Linked DNA regions of Rubripirellula amarantea. The protein of the gene in region 1 binds, or shares a complex with, the protein of each later gene. Links are inferred from orthologs where the notes say so. Each region holds a gene or a part of one and is shown on either strand. Other genes may lie near its edges. The genes, in order: hisF and hisH.

The links.
Region 2: the proteins of hisF (region 1) and hisH are in contact, whole or in part, in a crystal structure (PDB 6RU0), measured with the Thermotoga maritima proteins. The link is inferred for Rubripirellula amarantea from one-to-one orthologs. Residues at the interface, in WP_004080486.1 of Thermotoga maritima: Met1, Leu2, Ala3, Arg5, Ser40, Glu41, Asp45, Glu46, Ala70, Glu71, Ile73, Asp74, Ile75, Pro76, Phe77, Asp98, Lys99, Ser122, Gln123, Glu161, Thr195, Leu196, Asn247, Arg249, Glu251; in WP_004080484.1 of Thermotoga maritima: Asn15, Arg18, Arg22, Arg117, Leu118, Pro119, His120, Met121, Gly122, Trp123, Asn124, Asn134, Gly135, Tyr136, Tyr138, Val140, Tyr158, Glu180, Lys181, Ser182, Ser183, Lys184, Ile185.

What each region holds. Positions count from the first base shown.
Region 1 is NZ_SJPI01000001.1:2,024,741-2,032,998, forward strand. The notes cover bases 2,199-5,035. They hold hisF (imidazole glycerol phosphate synthase subunit HisF), read left to right. Parts: upstream 2,199-3,151; coding sequence 3,152-3,919; downstream 3,920-5,035. Other genes in these bases: Pla22_RS07385 (fructosamine kinase family protein), read left to right, coding at 2,210-3,136; purH (bifunctional phosphoribosylaminoimidazolecarboxamide formyltransferase/IMP cyclohydrolase), read left to right, coding at 4,137-5,035. Also shown: Pla22_RS07375 (sensor histidine kinase), read right to left, coding at 1-578; Pla22_RS07380 (vWA domain-containing protein), read right to left, coding at 597-2,102; more of purH, read left to right, coding at 5,036-5,708; indole-3-glycerol phosphate synthase TrpC, read left to right, coding at 5,721-6,509; Pla22_RS07405 (glycosyltransferase family 87 protein), read left to right, coding at 6,730-8,058; Pla22_RS07410 (glycosyltransferase), read left to right, coding at 8,224-8,258.
Region 2 is NZ_SJPI01000001.1:2,801,488-2,809,718, forward strand. Bases 2,550-5,359 are described here. They hold hisH (imidazole glycerol phosphate synthase subunit HisH), read left to right. Parts: upstream 2,550-3,546; coding sequence 3,547-4,173; downstream 4,174-5,359. Other genes in these bases: hisG (ATP phosphoribosyltransferase), read right to left, coding at 2,550-2,918; hisE (phosphoribosyl-ATP diphosphatase), read right to left, coding at 2,959-3,333; Pla22_RS10300 (hypothetical protein), read left to right, coding at 4,201-4,719; Pla22_RS10305 (Gfo/Idh/MocA family protein), read left to right, coding at 4,732-5,359. In the rest of the region: Pla22_RS10270 (L,D-transpeptidase family protein), read right to left, coding at 1-508; Pla22_RS10275 (GDSL-type esterase/lipase family protein), read right to left, coding at 800-1,624; Pla22_RS10280 (rhodanese-like domain-containing protein), read right to left, coding at 1,624-1,959; more of hisG, read right to left, coding at 2,037-2,549; more of Pla22_RS10305, read left to right, coding at 5,360-5,835; Pla22_RS10310 (ATP-binding protein), read left to right, coding at 6,057-8,231. UniProt on the Escherichia coli protein: IGPS catalyzes the conversion of PRFAR and glutamine to IGP, AICAR and glutamate. The HisH subunit catalyzes the hydrolysis of glutamine to glutamate and ammonia as part of the synthesis of IGP and AICAR.

The DNA.
Region 1 (8,258 bases):
GGGAGTGCTGCGGCTAGATCGGCGATCCAGCGCGACCTTTCCAGCAGCGTCCCGACGTCGGACTTGCCGTCGGGCGAACGTTGCCAGTAGATCAATTGCATACCCTCGTCCAGAAACCACACTTGCCATGCTGATGAGACCGCCGATGAAGTCGCGTAGTTGGCCTTTGCCTTGCTCTTGGCATTGTCGTCGCCACCCATCGGCGGGCGACTTTCGATGATCGCGGGTAATGCTCGATAGAGCATCGCTTCGTCACCCGATGTCATGATCGGTGGCGGCGGGTAAAGCAAGTTGCCCCGCCGGTCAACGATCATGCTGGTTCGAATCGCGGGAACTGTGCGGTCAAACTGGCTGATGGCGTTGATCGAACTGGGGGTGTCTTGCAATGCATCTTCATAGTCATCAAAGACGCTCGCAACAGGCAGTTCGAAGTCTGCCAATTGCGATTGCATCAATTCGTCAATGCGTTGGCGAGCCAGCGACGTTTGCGAACGATAGTGCGATGCGGATAGCCATCCCAACAACACCAACGGTGCAGCAACAAGCAGTATCAGTGCGAGGAAAAGGCGTTTGGGCATCAGCGATCAATCGAAGCGTTACCTAGAAGAACTAGAGTCAGAGCTTGAGCCCGACCTGCCGCCGCCCAGGAAGTAGTCCAAAATTCCACTGCTTTGTTGCGATTGAATTTCGTTTTGCTTGCCTCGCATGACCTTGCGACTTCGGTTCCAATCTTTTTCTTTGACCATCGAGGCACTATCGCGATTGTACTTGATATTGACTTCAAGTTCGGGCAAGACGTTCAGTGCGTCGTTTTCACGGCACTCTAACAACACCTGTTCGAGAGAGATGGCGTTGCTGGTGAGTAATCGTTCCGCTTCAGCGATTTGTCCGGCATCTCGCAACGCCGTCGCGCGGATATTCTTTTCGTTGGCGATTTGAACGTTGCAGTACGCGAATGTTTCGTAATCTCGTTCGGCTTTGACTTCGGCGATGTCACGGGTAAAGCGAACGATTGCATCTGTGTGGAAGCTCGCCGGTGATCCGCTGATTAAATCCTGGTAGTCAACGTCGACCGAAAGCAGGCCAGCTTGTTCGGCGTCTTCGGCGGAGTCCACTTCGACCTCGAGCACAAAGTAGCGTTCTTGCTTGGAATACAATTGCGCCAGCGGAAGGTAGACCTCGTGCCCAACAATGTCGGCCTTGGTGCCGAGCACGCGAACCGGTCGGACTGCATCGCTTGTGGTGACTTTAATCTTGAAGTCGCTCGCAACAACGCTCATCAAATCGTTGAATTCGTTGTTAAACACAGCCACCAAGTCCTGAGCTTCTTCAACGAAAATGTGATTGCCACTACCTGATGCCGCCAAGCCGCTCATCAAGTCTTCGTTGTAACCGAGTCCCAGCCCAAGCGTGGTGACGCTGATGCCTTCCTTAACGAGGGATGCACCGAGTCGTTCGAGTTCGCGAGGGCTGCTCGGGCCAATATTGGCCTGCCCATCGGATAGCAGAATTACCCGATTAACACTGCTGTTAGAAAGGAATTTCCGGACTTCGGCGGCGCCTTTGGCCACGCCCGCAAACAATGCCGTACTTCCATCGGCCCTGATGGAGCGAATTTTGGATTTCATCAGCTCGCGATCCGACGCCTTTGTGGCAGGAACCAAGACGGTGACAACGGAATCGTAAAGCACTACCGAAACGATGTCGTCGTCTCGCAAACGATCGATCGCAGCGATCGCGGCGTTGCGAGCTTGTTCAATTTTACCGCCCTGCATCGAGCCGCTGGTGTCAATCACGATCGCGACATTTACCGGAGGTGCCTCGGGCGTTTGGGCAGGCTCGGTTCCCTTCAGGGAGATGCGAACGTAGTTGGTTTCGTTCTTGCCCGATAACATTGTGGGGTTGGATAGTCGGACTTGCACATCGACGGATTCGGATTGCCCGGTCTGTTGCATGTTTGCCTGGCCATCTCCTTTGTTATCGCCGCTTCCTTTACCGCCGTCACGCAAGGCGGTGTAGATCTGGGCATTTGTGGTCTGCGTGACCATCATGCAAGTGATCGCAATCATGGCCAAGTGGCAGGTGAGACGAGAGAATTGCATCGCTGGATTCCTTTGAAACGGACGAGAAGAGGTGTGGCTCATCCATTGAACGAAGATACGCGTTTTCAAAGGTTTGAACGACTTCAAAACAATGTAAAAGAAATGTCATGAAGCCCACGAAGGAAATTGTCCGCGAATTGCTATCGCAAGATCCCAGTTCGTTTGAGCCCAATTCGCTAAATGGGTTTTCGGTTGTTTCCGTCGGTGGCGGCTGTATCAGCGACGCTTACCGCGTGAGGGCTGACGACGGTGATTGGTTCGTGAAATCTAACGATGTGTCGTTCGAGGCGAACTTTCAAGCCGAGAGCGAGGGATTGCGTCAATTGGCGGCGGTTGCCGAGCGGATGGACGGGATCGTCGTTCCCCAGCCGCGAGCCGTAGCGGTTGTTGCCGGTGCCTCGTGGTTGGTCATGGACTGGCATTGTCGAAGCGATCAGCAAGCCGAGTCTTACCCAGCGTTCGGCCGTTCATTGGCTCGCTTTCACCGTGAATCGGTTGGCGTGGTAATCGGTGATGCGATGGGTGAAGGACACGACAATTTTCTGGGAGCGGCTCGCCAACTCAATGCACCCCTAAAAGATTGGACCGAATTTGTGGCTCAGCAGCGCATTGGGTTTCAACTTCGATGGGCTGTCGATCAGGGGTTGGCCGATCGTCAACTCGTCGATCGCTGCCATCGGGTGATGACCGAAATGAGTTCGCTGCTTTCAGGACGCGAACAATCGACGTCGTTGTTGCATGGCGATTTGTGGAGCGGCAACTTCTTTTGGGGTGAAAGCGGCAACACGGTGATGATCGACCCTGCGGCCTACCGAGGCTGCCGGGAAGCTGAATTTGGGATGTTGAAGCTGTTTGGGGGCTGTCCCGGCGAGTTCTACGAGGCCTATGACGATGAGTTTCCGCTGGCCGATGGTTGCTGGCGACGAGTAAGCGTTTATGTTCTCTATCATCTGCTAAACCATTTGAACTTGTTTGGCAGCGGATATTTGGACCAGTGCCGACAAGTCGCTGGCGACATTCTTCGATCGCGTTAAGGGCTTTACCTTCCCATGCTTGCTGCTCGTGTCATTCCCTGCCTCGACGTCCACGAAGGTCGCGTCGTGAAGGGCACCAATTTCGTCAACCTGCGAGACGCGGGGGACCCTGTCGAAGTCGCACGTCGCTATGAGCAAGAAGGTGCCGACGAATTGGTATTTCTAGATATCACGGCCAGTCACGAGCAACGTGAGACCATTGTTGATGTGGTTCGCCGCACCGCCGAAGTGGTCTTCATGCCGCTGACGGTGGGCGGCGGCGTCCGCACGATTGAGGATGTACGGACACTATTGTCGGCTGGCTGCGACAAGGTGTCGATCAATTCGGCAGCGTGCAAAGATCCTGATTTCGTCGCACGTGCGGCTGATCGTTTTGGCAGCCAGTGCATTGTCGTCAACATCGACCCTAAGCGAGTGATCCGAGATGGTGAAGAAGTTTGGGAAGTTCACATCAACGGTGGACGAAAGCCTACTGGTCTAATGGCGGTCGAATGGGCAAAGAAAGTGGAATCGCTTGGGGCCGGTGAGATCGTATTGACCAGCATGGATGCCGACGGAACACGCGATGGCTTCGACATACCGATCACGTCAGCGGTTAGTGAGGCGGTTTCAATTCCCGTTGTAGCCAGTGGAGGCGCGGGATGCCCCCAGCATTTGGCGGATGCGATTTTGCTCGGTAAGGCCGACGCAGCATTGGCGGCAAGCATTTTTCATTTCGGACAGTACACCATTGCGGAAACGAAACAGGTGATGCGTGATGCTGGAATCACGGTCCGTCTATAGAACGAACTTTGCGGTGTCGTTTTTTGGCATCTGTGGTACCATTCTCAACCCGGCAAGACCGCGTTGAATTGGCTTGCAAGGCAGGCGCCCCGTTGACCAAAGCCGCCCTTGCACCTACACCAATGGACGCGGCAATGAGCCGTTTTGGAACGAATGGTGGTTGTCATGGAGGCCGCACTTTTCGACTCGCTGAACCTTCAAATCCCCAGAGCCTGTTGTGACTGATGTTGTCCCTATTCGCACCGCCATCATCAGCGTTAGTGATAAGCTTGGCCTAGCAGACTTAGCCGCTGGTTTGCAGGCTGCAGGCGTTGAAATCTATAGCACCGGCGGTACACGTCGTCACTTGGAACAATCCGGCATCGATGTCTTGGACGTTGCCGAATACACGGGGTTTCCCGAAATGCTAGATGGCCGGGTGAAAACTCTGCACCCGAAGATCTTCGGCGGAATTCTAGCGATTCGCGATCGTGATGATCACATGGACGCGATCGAAGAACACGGAATCGTGCCGTTTGATTTGGTCGTTGTAAATCTGTACCCGTTCGCAGCAACCGCATCGCGTCCGGGAGCTACTCGTGAAGAATGTGTAGAGCAGATTGACATCGGCGGGCCATCTTTGGTCCGCGCTGCCGCTAAGAATCATGGGGATGTTGCGGTCGCGACAAGCCCCGAGCAGTACGGCGAAATATTGGCTCAGCTTGATCAAACCAAAGGAACCACGATCGAGCTGCGTGAACAACTAGCCGCTGAGGCTTTTGATCACACAGCCGGATACGATCGCGCGATCGCCGACTTCATGCGAGGTGACACGATCGGCGGCGAGTTCCCGACCAGCTTGAACTTGTCGCTACGTCGGAAGACACAATTGCGATACGGTGAAAACCCGCATCAACGTGCCGCTGTTTACGTTGACCCTACTGATCGTTCGGCGAACCTCGTCTCGGCACGCCAGATCAGTGGCAAGGAACTATCCTACAACAACCTGTTGGACCTTGATTCGGCACTTGAGATTGTTCGTGGTTTTGGAAGCCCCGCCGTTTCGGTGATGAAGCACAACAACCCGTGCGGAGCAGCCACCGACTCGTCATTGGCGGTCGCGTGTCAAAAGGCTCTCGATGGCGATCCGCTTAGTGCCTTTGGCAGCGTGATTGGATTCAATCGAACCGTTGACCGAGCAACCGCAGAATTGCTTTGCGAACCAGGCTTGTTTATCGAAGCGATCGTTGCTCCGGACTTCCAAGCCGAAGCCGTGGGGCTTTTGACGACAAAACCTCGATGGAGTGAGAACGTTCGTTTGATGCAGGTTGGTCGTTTGGATCTGCCGCAATCACCTATCCAGCGCCGATTCATTAGCGGTGGAATGTTGGTGCAAGACGCCGACCGGATGACAAGTTCACCGTTGCAGTGGAAAACCGTCACCAAGACGAAGGTCGATGACGATCTTTGGGACGATATTGCCTTTGCTTGGGAAATGGTTCGGCACGTCAAGAGCAACGCGATTGTCCTTGCCAAGGACACCTCGTTGATCGGCGTGGGTGCAGGACAAATGAGCCGAGTCGATAGCGTTGAAATTTCGATCGATAAGGCCGGTGATCGTGCCGATGGAAGCGTACTCGCTTCCGATGCGTTCTTCCCTTTTCCTGATTCCATTGAAGCCGCTGCTGACGCCGGTGTGATTGCTATTATCCAGCCCGGCGGTTCGCGGCGTGATAACGAAGTGATCGAAGCTTGCGACAAGCATGAGATTCCGTTAGTGCTGACCGGACGCCGGCACTTCAAGCACTAGGCCTATCCGCAGATGACCATTCTCGATGACATCTTGGTTCGCACTCGCGAAACCATTGCTGCGGATCAAGCCTCGGTTTCAGCGAATGAACTCGAAGCGTTAGTCGTTGATCTTCCATCGACTCGCGATTTCGTAGCCGCGCTCGCTGCCGGTGATGAAGTTCAGTTGATTGCCGAAGTAAAAAAAGCGAGTCCGTCGGCTGGTTTGATTCGCGAAGATTTCGATCCAGCAACATTGGCCCAGGCATATCGCGATGGCGGTGCGGCTTGTTTGAGTGTGTTGACCGACGAACCGTTCTTTCAGGGTTCGTTGGAATACTTGAAGCAAGTCAGGGCAGCGGTTGATTTGCCGCTGCTTCGCAAAGACTTTATCGTCGACCGGTATCAGCTCCTGCAGGCACGAGCGGCCGGTGCCGATTGCGTGCTGTTGATAGCCGAATGCTTGACCCCAAGCGAGTTGGTTGAACTGCATGATCAAGCGGCGGAATTGGGCATGGCAACGCTTATTGAACTGTTCGAGCCGAGTAATCTAGATGCCGTTTTGGCGACGGGAACTCGGTTGGTGGGCGTGAACAATCGTGATTTGCGGACTTTCAAAACAACCCTTGAACATACGCTGAACCTGCGTCCCTTGATTCCAGAGGATCGGCTTGTCGTTGGCGAGAGCGGGATTCGTACGCATGAGGATGTTATTCGCCTGGGCCAAGGTGGCGTGAAGGCGATTTTGGTGGGCGAGTCGCTGATGCGTCAGCCTAATGTGACCGTGGCGACCAAGCGGCTGCTTGGAATGGCGGTTGATTGAACTAGGATCGTAGGCTGCAACAACAGGATCTCGCTGGCAAATTGTCGTTCCGGCTTGATTCGGTGTGTTCTTGCCTGCTGCGTCAACCTTTCTACGGGTTCACCGTTTAGCACGTTGTCTCAACATCCTTTTCGGTTCTTTATTGCCAGTGTCTTCATCACACTCAACCGCTCAAGCCCCACCGAATCGAGCGAAACCGGATCAGGAATCGCCAGATCAGATGTCATGCATAGAACGTCAACGCTTCACGCTTGGTCATCGACTTGGCGCGATGATCGCGATCGGCATTTTTGTCTTCGGCGTGGGGCTGACGATTGCTCGAATTGGTATCCAGTACCAAACTCCGGGACCGTTTGACCACGATTCCCAAGGGCTCTGCGACTTTCATAACGGATTGTACTTTCCGACAATCGCTTTGCTGAAGGGATTGAGTCCCTACGGAGCCGAGTATGCCGCGTCGTATCCGGTCGCTAGGCAGATTCCGTTCTTCTCACCATCAATCCTGGTGCTGCATGCTCCTTTCGCGATGATGCCGCTTACCGTGGCCGAGGTCACGTTTGTTAGTTTGTCGGTGATCATGTTGTTGGCGATTGCCGGTCTGGTGGTTCGCTCGATCGATACACCGATCCGAGTGGACTACGTGTTCGCGATCGCTGCGTTGACGGTTTTTTCGCGTGGCGGCCACATCACGTTGTTCGATGGTTACTTCACGTTCGAGTTGATCTTGGCCACGTTCGCGGCGATTCACTATGGCAAGACCAAACCTTGGTTAGCAGCAATCGCGCTGGCTGTGGTATCAGCGAAACCAACTTACATCTTGCCGTTAGGTTTTTTGTTACTGTTCCGAGGAAACGTTAGGGCGATTGTCCTTGGAGCGATCCTAAGCGTTGTTACCACGCTTGGACCAATGTTATGGTTGGCTCATCATGAAGGCGGCGGTGATATGGTTCACGGTATCGAAACTCTGGTGGACCAAATTTCACAGGCTCAAGAAATCCATCGAGCCGACCAGGACGAATCGCCCATCCATTCGTGGACTCGAATCGACCTGCTCGCCGTCATTGCGAAATGGACTGGCGATGATCCCAAGGAAGCACTGCATTTGATCGTGATGGGAATCGTGCTTGCACCGGTGTTGTTCTTGCTCAATCGCCGACGTCGTCAAGGAATCGACGACGGGCTTACCGGTTTGACAGGAGCTTTGATTCTGACGGCGATGTTAGTGAGCCTCTATCATCAATCTTACGACTCGATGTTGATGGTGGCCCCGATCGCTGGCTTGGTGCTGGGAGCTAATGGGTTCTGGCGTCAATTCGACCACAGGACACGATTCTTGGTTGCCGCGCTAATGCTTTTACCGCTCTACAATTACTTCTCCACGCGAAGTTTGATTCGAATTTTGGATGGCGGGGAGGTAATGACCCGGATTTTCACGAGTCTCAATGGAGTGTCGTTGGCCATTTTGCTCGTGATTTTGCTGGTTTTAGGGCTCCGCTACACCGGTTCCCCTAATAGGACCCGGTTCGGCGACCAAGCTCGGGCTGCCTGAGTCGTCTTGGATCTCACGTGTGTGGAAATCGTTATAAAACTCACCAATTGCGCATCTTGTGGAATCCGGAGCGTCGGATAACACTAGTGTACAGTCGGCTGGCGGATCATGATCTTCTTGCAGACTTCATTTGCAAGAGAACCTGCTGCCAAGAAATGCACCGTGATGGAACCCATCAACCAACAATCATCCACTGAATC
Region 2 (8,231 bases), 780 kb from region 1 along the record:
ACTTCGCGCTACCATCGAGCGAAGTGGATGCAAGTGACGCCGAAGTGCCCGTGTCAAAGTTCGGCAGGTCATTATCCGAAAGTGATGCGGAAACGCCGGACGAGACTTGCGTGTTTTGGTTGGGGAAACCAAGAGCACCATCCGCTTGGTTCGATCCAGCGGTCGCGTTCTGGTTGTTTGAACCGCCAGCCATGGAAAGCGAATTGGAGAAGTTAGGGTTTGAGCCCGAGGTGCTGGCAAAGCCCGATTCGCCATCTGAAATTCCGAATTCAGTGGCCTCGCCAGCGGACGTTGGCGTCTGAGAAGCAACTTCCCCGGCGCTGATACCCAATTCAGCTAATGATGGCGGCAGAGTTGATTCCATCGGACCTAGGCTCTGGCCATCCATCACCAGCATGTCTTCGACATCGGCCGGCAATGGTTCGGGCGGAGTGGTCAACGAGACGTAGGCGCCGTAAATGACCGACATTAATAAGACCACGATGGCCGCTGTTTTGATCGTTTGCACGAGTGTCCTCCATGACAAAATCGCCTCAATGACCCACGATCTTTCGCGGGCTAGCCAGTGTTGACCATGGCGATAGTCGAGAAGGATAACCAATGCCCGGGGGCGCGGGCCAGACCAATCGTGATGATCGGATTTTCGTCAACGGCAGCCAATAATCAGGCAATACATATCACCACGAACCGTATCACCCCGAACTGCATCGCTGCAAATAGCAGCATTTCCTTTCCCGGCAATACTCGGGTGCTGACATTTGCCGTTTTCCGTCAGCGAACGCCAATCGGTCTCCTTCAGCTATCGCAAAGCAGCCGTTTTATTTTCCTTGGGTGCATGCTCTTCTCGGGCGACCTGTTCCAGCACTTCGATCAGACGGCGGCGGATCAATGACGACCAAAGTTCGTACCCTTTTGCATTCAAATGCAATTGGTCCTCACGAAACAGTTCGTCACGTGGGTTTCCGGCGGTATCAAGGACTTGGCCGGCGGTTGCGATGAAATGAGTTCGTGGCGTCGACAACGCGAGTTCTCGCAACATCGCATTGAAATCGCGGATCTTCGGCCAAACTTGAAATCGCTTTGGTGTCGGAGTGACCTCGACAATTAGCACTTGTGATTCAGGTTGATGGGCGTGCGCGACCGAAACGACGTGTTCCACCAGCGGCTTTAGCTGTTCTAGAGTCTTGTCATTCGCGCCGTCCTTGTCGCCCGTAATATCATTGGCGACGAAGATCACCACCGCTCGAAAACGATGAGGTTGGATCAGTCGTTCGGCATAGACCGCTAGATCATCAAACTTCGCCCCGCCGTAGCCTCGTCTGACAACGTGAAACGGCACGAGGTCGACTTCGGCGGTATTCCACAATCGGATGCTACTGCTACCGAGCAACAAAATGGAATCATCGTTTGAGTTCACTGTCGCGTCTGCGGCCTCAAACTTCACGATGTCGTCTTCCCACTTCTTCACTGCCGCATCGCGATAACTCGCTAGTGGATCGGTGGTTTCGGGCGACTCGGTGACGCTTGCTGTCGCTGGCGAACTTTTGGATTCATCGGCACGTGCGGGGACGGTGCCAATGCCAAGTAAAACGAGGGCAATCAATATTCGGGTGAGTTTGGACATTAGTATCGCTGTACGTTTGAATCGATCTGTTGGCTCCAGGCGTCAATGCCGCCCGTCATGTTTTGGACCTTGCTAAATCCCTGTTCGCGTAACACTTGTGTTACGCGCAAGCTTCGGCCCCCGTGGTGACAATGCACGACGATGTGGGAATCGCGATAGGGTTCCAAGTCCGCCAGGCGATCCCCGAGTTCGCTCATCGCGATCAACATGCTGCCGTCAATTTTGGCAAAGTCGTATTCGTCTTGTTCGCGTACGTCGAGCAGGACGAAGTCTTCGCCTGATGCTCGCATGGCGCTTACCGCAGCGATATCAATTTCGATGGGCAGTTCAGTCACTAGGAATCTTTTTTGTTGAGAGAGGCGTTGTAGAGAGAGGCGTTGTAGGAGGAGTCAGTAGAAAGAGAGGGGCGAGTCTACAGGCGACAATTAGAAATCGCTGTTTCCATGATGGCCGATGCACCGAGCGCTTCGAGCTTCTCCATCGCATCAATCACCTCTTTACGTTTGACCATCACTCGGATGCTGCACCAATCCGAATCCTCAAGCGAGTTCACCGTGGGGGAATTGAAGCCGGGAGTGATCGCTTCGGCCGCAGCCAGCTTCGATCGCAGAATGTTGTACTCAAGCAACGAGTAGTCTCGCGCAATCACGACGCCTTCGAGACGACGGACGACTCGATCCGCGGTCTCTTTGTCTCGACAATTTTTTCCTTGGATCAGGACTGTCTCGTAAGATCCGATCTCTTCAAGGATGCGCAAGCGGTTCGCCGCTAATGTGCTTCCCGTTTCGACAAGGTCAACGATCGCATCGGCCACACCCAAGCCAATCATGACTTCGACGGAACCCGATAGGGAAACCAGATGCGAAGTCGCGTGGTGAGCGGCAAGGTATGTCTTGGTGACGGTCGGAAAACTCGTCGCAATCCGCTTCGTGTCTAAGTCCTTCGCGGATTTAAACTCTGAATCATCAGGGATACAGATCGCCAAACGACAACGGCCGACACCGAGTTGCATTCGAGTTTCGATAGGCGATGCGTTGTCCGAAACACCGTATCCGGATTCTTCGACAAGGTCGCTGCCGGTGACGCCCATGTCGATCGCGCCTTCGGCGCAAAGAGTCGGGATGTCGTCGGTTCGCAGAAAGATGATGTCGATGGGCAAGCCGCTCACGCGTGCGAACAAGCCACGGTTTTGCCGACGATACTTTAGGCCGGCTTGCGAAAGTAGTTCCTCAGCGATTTCACTGAGTCGACCTTTGCTCGGCACGCCGATACGGAGATTGTTTTGAGAATCCAAGGAAGTTGCTTCGCGAAAAGAGTATGCGTTGAGTGGGGGCTTAGGATTTGGGTTGGCGGCTGGCTTTTTCGGCCAAGCCAGAGGTGCCTTCGCGGCGAGCCAGTTCAGCGGCGACTTCATCGATGTCGACGCCTCGCCAAGCAAGTAGCACCATCGCGTGATAGATCAGGTCGCCAGCCTCGTAGATAAAATGCTCGCGACCTGCATCGCCCTCTTCGCTGGCCGCCTCGATCATCTCTTCGGCCTCTTCACGAATCTTTCCGCCGATCTTTTCCGGGCCACCCGAAAGCAGTTTGGTCGTGTATGAGCCTTCCGGCATTTCATTGGCTCGCGTGCGGAGCGTCTGCATGAGGCGACGTAGCGACTCCAGATTGGGTGGCGATTCAAGGGGGGAATCGGCGTCGGGATTGGACATCGGAAATCGGGCGATCAAAAAAGAGCGAACTTGGGCAGTAGCGAGGGAGTCCGATAGTAAACTGGCGGTGCCAAATTGCCAATTGATGGGCTACGCTATTGCCTGCACCTGCTTGATTCTTGTGCCTACACCCGCTTGATTCTCGTGCCTACGAGTGCGCGATTCTGGCCGGGTTTTCCCGTTGCGACACTATTTGGACCCAACTTTGCGCTCATGATTACCATCGTCGACTACCAAATGGGCAACCTGCGAAGTGTGCAGAAGGCTATCGAGCGAGTCGGTGGCGAAGCTCGAATCAGTTCCGATCCAAGCGAAATAGCTCAGGCCGAAAAACTTATTCTGCCTGGCGTTGGAGCTTTCGGCGACGCCATGGCAGAGCTCAACCATCGCGACCTCGCTTCACCGATTCGGGACTTTGTTGCTTCGGGCCGCCCATTCTTGGGTATCTGCTTAGGGCTTCAATTGTTGTTCGAGCGAGGGTTTGAACACGGTGAACATGAAGGGCTGGGAGTGATTGCCGGTGACGTCGTGCGGTTCGCGCCAGCGCCCCAGCGGAAAGTGCCGCACATGGGGTGGAATAGCGTTGTTAAGAAACACGACGCACCGGTGCTTGCGGACATCGAAACGGGAACTCACTTCTATTTTGTTCACTCATACTATGTTCGCCCGACCGACCCCGGTGTCGTGGCACTGGAATGTGAGTACGGCGAAAAATTCTGTGCGATGGTTTGGAAAGACAATATCTTTGCAACGCAGTTCCACCCAGAAAAAAGCCAAGCCGATGGGTTGAAGGTTTTAGCTGCATTCGAGAAGTTGCCTGCAACGTCCAACGCGTCTTAATTCAACTTCTCCTTTCGCAAGCTATGTATGTCTGTTTCACCAAAACCCAGCTCTTTGATTGTCCATCGGTCGGTGAACAGCGACGGACGTTTGGCTGTTGAGTACTCTTGGAACGAAGATCGGTTTGTTCATCGCATACTCGTTGACGACACCGAGGTCGCTCGTAGTATCGATTCGGATGCCGAGAATGATTGGCCCGACTCGCCCCCGATTCAGCAGATCTCGCTCGAGCCAATCAACGATCAACCAACAATCCTAGGGGTGGGGGGAGCCGGTCGCGGTCATTGGAGCATCAGCGTTGGCCGTAATCCTCAGCAACCCAATTCCATTCGTTTCGACATCGCCTGTCGAGTGAAAGAGACACCAAAGTTTCTCGGCAGCAGCTATCGAGTGAGTGGTGAACTTGCGATCGAAGCTGTGGTGGGTGAAGTTGTTACGGAAGCGTCATTAGTTCGTGTGTTGCAACGCGAGACGTTGTCGGGAAACCTAAAGGACACTTACCGCTGGGTCTATGACGTAGCGATTCCAGAACCTGAACTTAGTTAGATCAAACACAACATGAGCAAGTCGACCTGCCGCTGGGGAATTCTAAGCACTGCTGGAATCGCAAGGAAAATCTGGAACGCGATCGAAGTCAGCGAAAATGGATGCGTGGTCGCGGTGGCTAGTCGTAACGAGGCCAAGGCGCAGCGGTTCATTGACGAATGCAGCGCGCAAACGGCTCCGGAACAATCTGTGCAAGCCGTCGGTGATTATGAATCGTTGATTGCTGATCCCGACATTGACGCCATCTACGTCCCGCTGCCCACCGGGCTTCGCAAGTCATACGTGGTAGCTGCCGCCAAGGCGGGCAAGCACGTGCTGTGTGAAAAGCCAGTCGCGATTCACAGTTCCGATCTTGAAGAGATGGTTGGTGCTTGCGAAGCGGCCGGTGTTCAGTTCATCGACGGTGTGATGTTTGATCATTCGCAGCGTTGGGAAGCACTCAAGTCGACGTTGCTTAACGAATCACCCATTGGAAAGGTGAGGCGAATACAAACTCACTTCTCGTTCGCTGGTGACGCCACCTTCAAGTCCTCTAATATTCGGACCGACGCCACGCTTGAACCGCATGGATGCCTCGGTGACCTGGGGTGGTATTGCATCCGGTTCACGCTGGGCATCATGGGAGGTCACATGCCGCAGTCAATACGGGCTTCTACCGTCACACCTATAAAGGGGGAGGGTTCTGCTTCGGACGTGCCTGGCGAGTTTGCTGCAGACATGACCTTCGAGGGTGGAGTAACAGCCTCGTTTTACTGCTCTTTTTTGTGTGAAAATCAGCAGACCGCGTGGATTTCAGGCGAGCAGGGCTATGTCAGCTTGGACGACTTTGTTTTGCCTTTATTGGGCGATCACACCCATTACGACGTGCATCACCACCAACTGTTGATCGACGGATGTCGCTGGCATTTCCATCGCAACAGCGAAACGGTTAAGTTCGATGAACCGGCGTGTGATCGGGCGGGAGCTCAAGAGATTGCGATGGTCACACGTTTGGCCGAAGCGGCAATTACGGGCGAAGTCGATGCACGTTATCACGATTTGGCACGACGAACGCAGTTGGTCCTTGATGCATGCCGCCGCAGTGATGCCGCGGGCGGTCAGGTCATTACGATTTGACCAATGATGCCAGTACTGCGTCTGCGGGACCCCTGTAGTGCGTAGGTGGGATTAACACGCTGCAATTGCGGATTTGTTGATGATTTAGAATATCACGCACGACACGAGTCTCTATAATCGATCCGAAACCGATTTGATGTTGCCAGGAGAGAAGTAGAGGAAAGTACAGCAAGCGATGCAGCGTTTGCCGCCGAATCGGTCACCCACCTTGCAAGCTCACCATGTCTGACAATTTCGAACTGTTTGATCGACATCGCGAAACACCTGTCCGTTGGCAATCAAGCAAAGAGACCGACAGCGATGATCACAACATTCCTTCCCCATGGAAGAATGGGGATCAATTCGGGCAATTCACTCTTGAGAAGCTGTTAGGTGCCGGCAGTAGTGGTTGGGTCTTTCGCGCGTACGACGCCGAGCGAGACCGGCATTGCGTGCTAAAAGTATTAAAGCCACGCAACAAAGAAATGCTGCTGCGGAACCGAATTGGATTCCGGCGGATGCTAACAATCGAGCATCCCAATCTTGTCAAAGCGGATCGCATCTACCAGATCGACGATTACACAGCTTTAAGCATGAACGAGGTTCGTGGAACGACGTTGGCTGAAGCGATTCGCCGCATCGCCAACATGGAACCCGAGCAGGCGTTTGCAACGTTGCTTACGCTCATTCGTGACTACGCGACCGGCTTGGCTGTGTTGCACGCGCACGGTTTGGTTCATCGCGACATCAAGCCTCACAACTTGATGGTTGATGAAAACAATCGTGGCGTGATCATTGACTACAGCCTTGTAGACTATTACGAGCTCAACGACCAAGCGTCTCATGCGAGCGGGTTATTTATCGCTACGTTGCGGTACACTGCACCGGAGGCAATTTGTCAGCAGCGTTACTTGCCCGCTGGCGATATTTATTCTCTTGGTCTCGTCGTAGCCGATGCGTTGTACATCGTCGCGAAAGCAACCTCGCATTTTCCGACAAGCCTTCGTGGCGAAGAAGCATTCACACCTCGATTCGGTGACATGGAAGTCGACACGGATCTCATTATCGAGAATCTGGGTGGTCTGAAACAAATTGTCCCGGACCTGATTCGTGATGCCTGTGTTGAGATGCTCGATCGGCATCCGTCGGAACGACCTACGGCGATGCGTTTGGCGCGACTGGGACTGCCGCCAACGTCCGTGGTGCCGTGGGTGGTCGAAGACCCAATGTTTGGGCGTCAGGAAGAACTGAAGAAAGTATCAGATTGGGCCGACAGCGTTTTCGAGGGAAAGGTTTCTCGATTGCACATTACCGGCCCATCGGGAATCGGGAAGTCACGTTTGCTGACCGAAGTGGTGAATTTGATCGAGAGCCGACGTTGGGGTCAGGTCTTTACAGCGAAGTGCCGCGCTCGCGAAGACGCTCCGCTTCAGGCGTTTGCTCAAATATGTGACATGATCGGTCACCGATACCGACGCGAAGATCGCGAGAAAATGCGACTGCATGCGTGTAGCGCAAATTTTCTTTGCCAATCGTTTCCGGTGCTGGGCGCCGTGATCCAACGGGTCGACGAATTCGACCCTACACCGGTGCAAGAACTTACTCGCGACGATGCACTCGAAGCGGGGGCGCAACTGAGTGAAGAACTTCGCAACATGGGGCCGTTGTTTATCGTGATCGACGATGCTCAGTGGGCGGATCGAGATAGCCTGAATGTCCTCGACCGTTTGCAAGTGGCAGTGGGGCAACATGGATTGGGCCTGATCACCGTTTCTCGCGAGCCGAAAGATCCGCAACGAAGGTCTGCCAACGTCACGATCGCGTTGGAAAAGTTGTCTCTGAAGACGGCCGTCGAAATGTTGCAGCACGCTGCGCAGCGTCACGGGCTCGATGTACCGTTGGATCAGATCGAACGATACGCCGTTACAGCCGACGGCAGTGCATTTCGTTTGCAAGAGTTGGCCGAGGAATTTAGCCCAAGCGGGATGCTTCATTGGCTGCATCGACCACTTGGCGAAGACGATGAACTTGGTGAATTGGCTGTTCAGCCCGATCCGTATGGTTCGATTGATCAATTTTGGCGTCGCCGCGTCGACATGCTAAGCAGTGATGCGAAGGCGTTGTTGCCGTTGATTGCTGCGGGTGGTCATTCATCGACACGTCAATTGACCGAGCTATCCGGGCTTGGCGATGCCGTCGATGCCGCGATATCGGAATTGACCAAAGCCCGATTGATCATTGACGACGCCACCGGTCGAGAATGCATTTCCATTTTGCATGACCGTGTTGCCGACGAATTGGTTGGTTCGTTTAGCGAGCAGGTTCAACATGCCGCTCATGCGAAATGGGCTGAGCTGTTGATCAAGGAAGAGAACCCTGAATTAGCAGCTCGAATTGCGGGCCATTTGTTCGCTGCC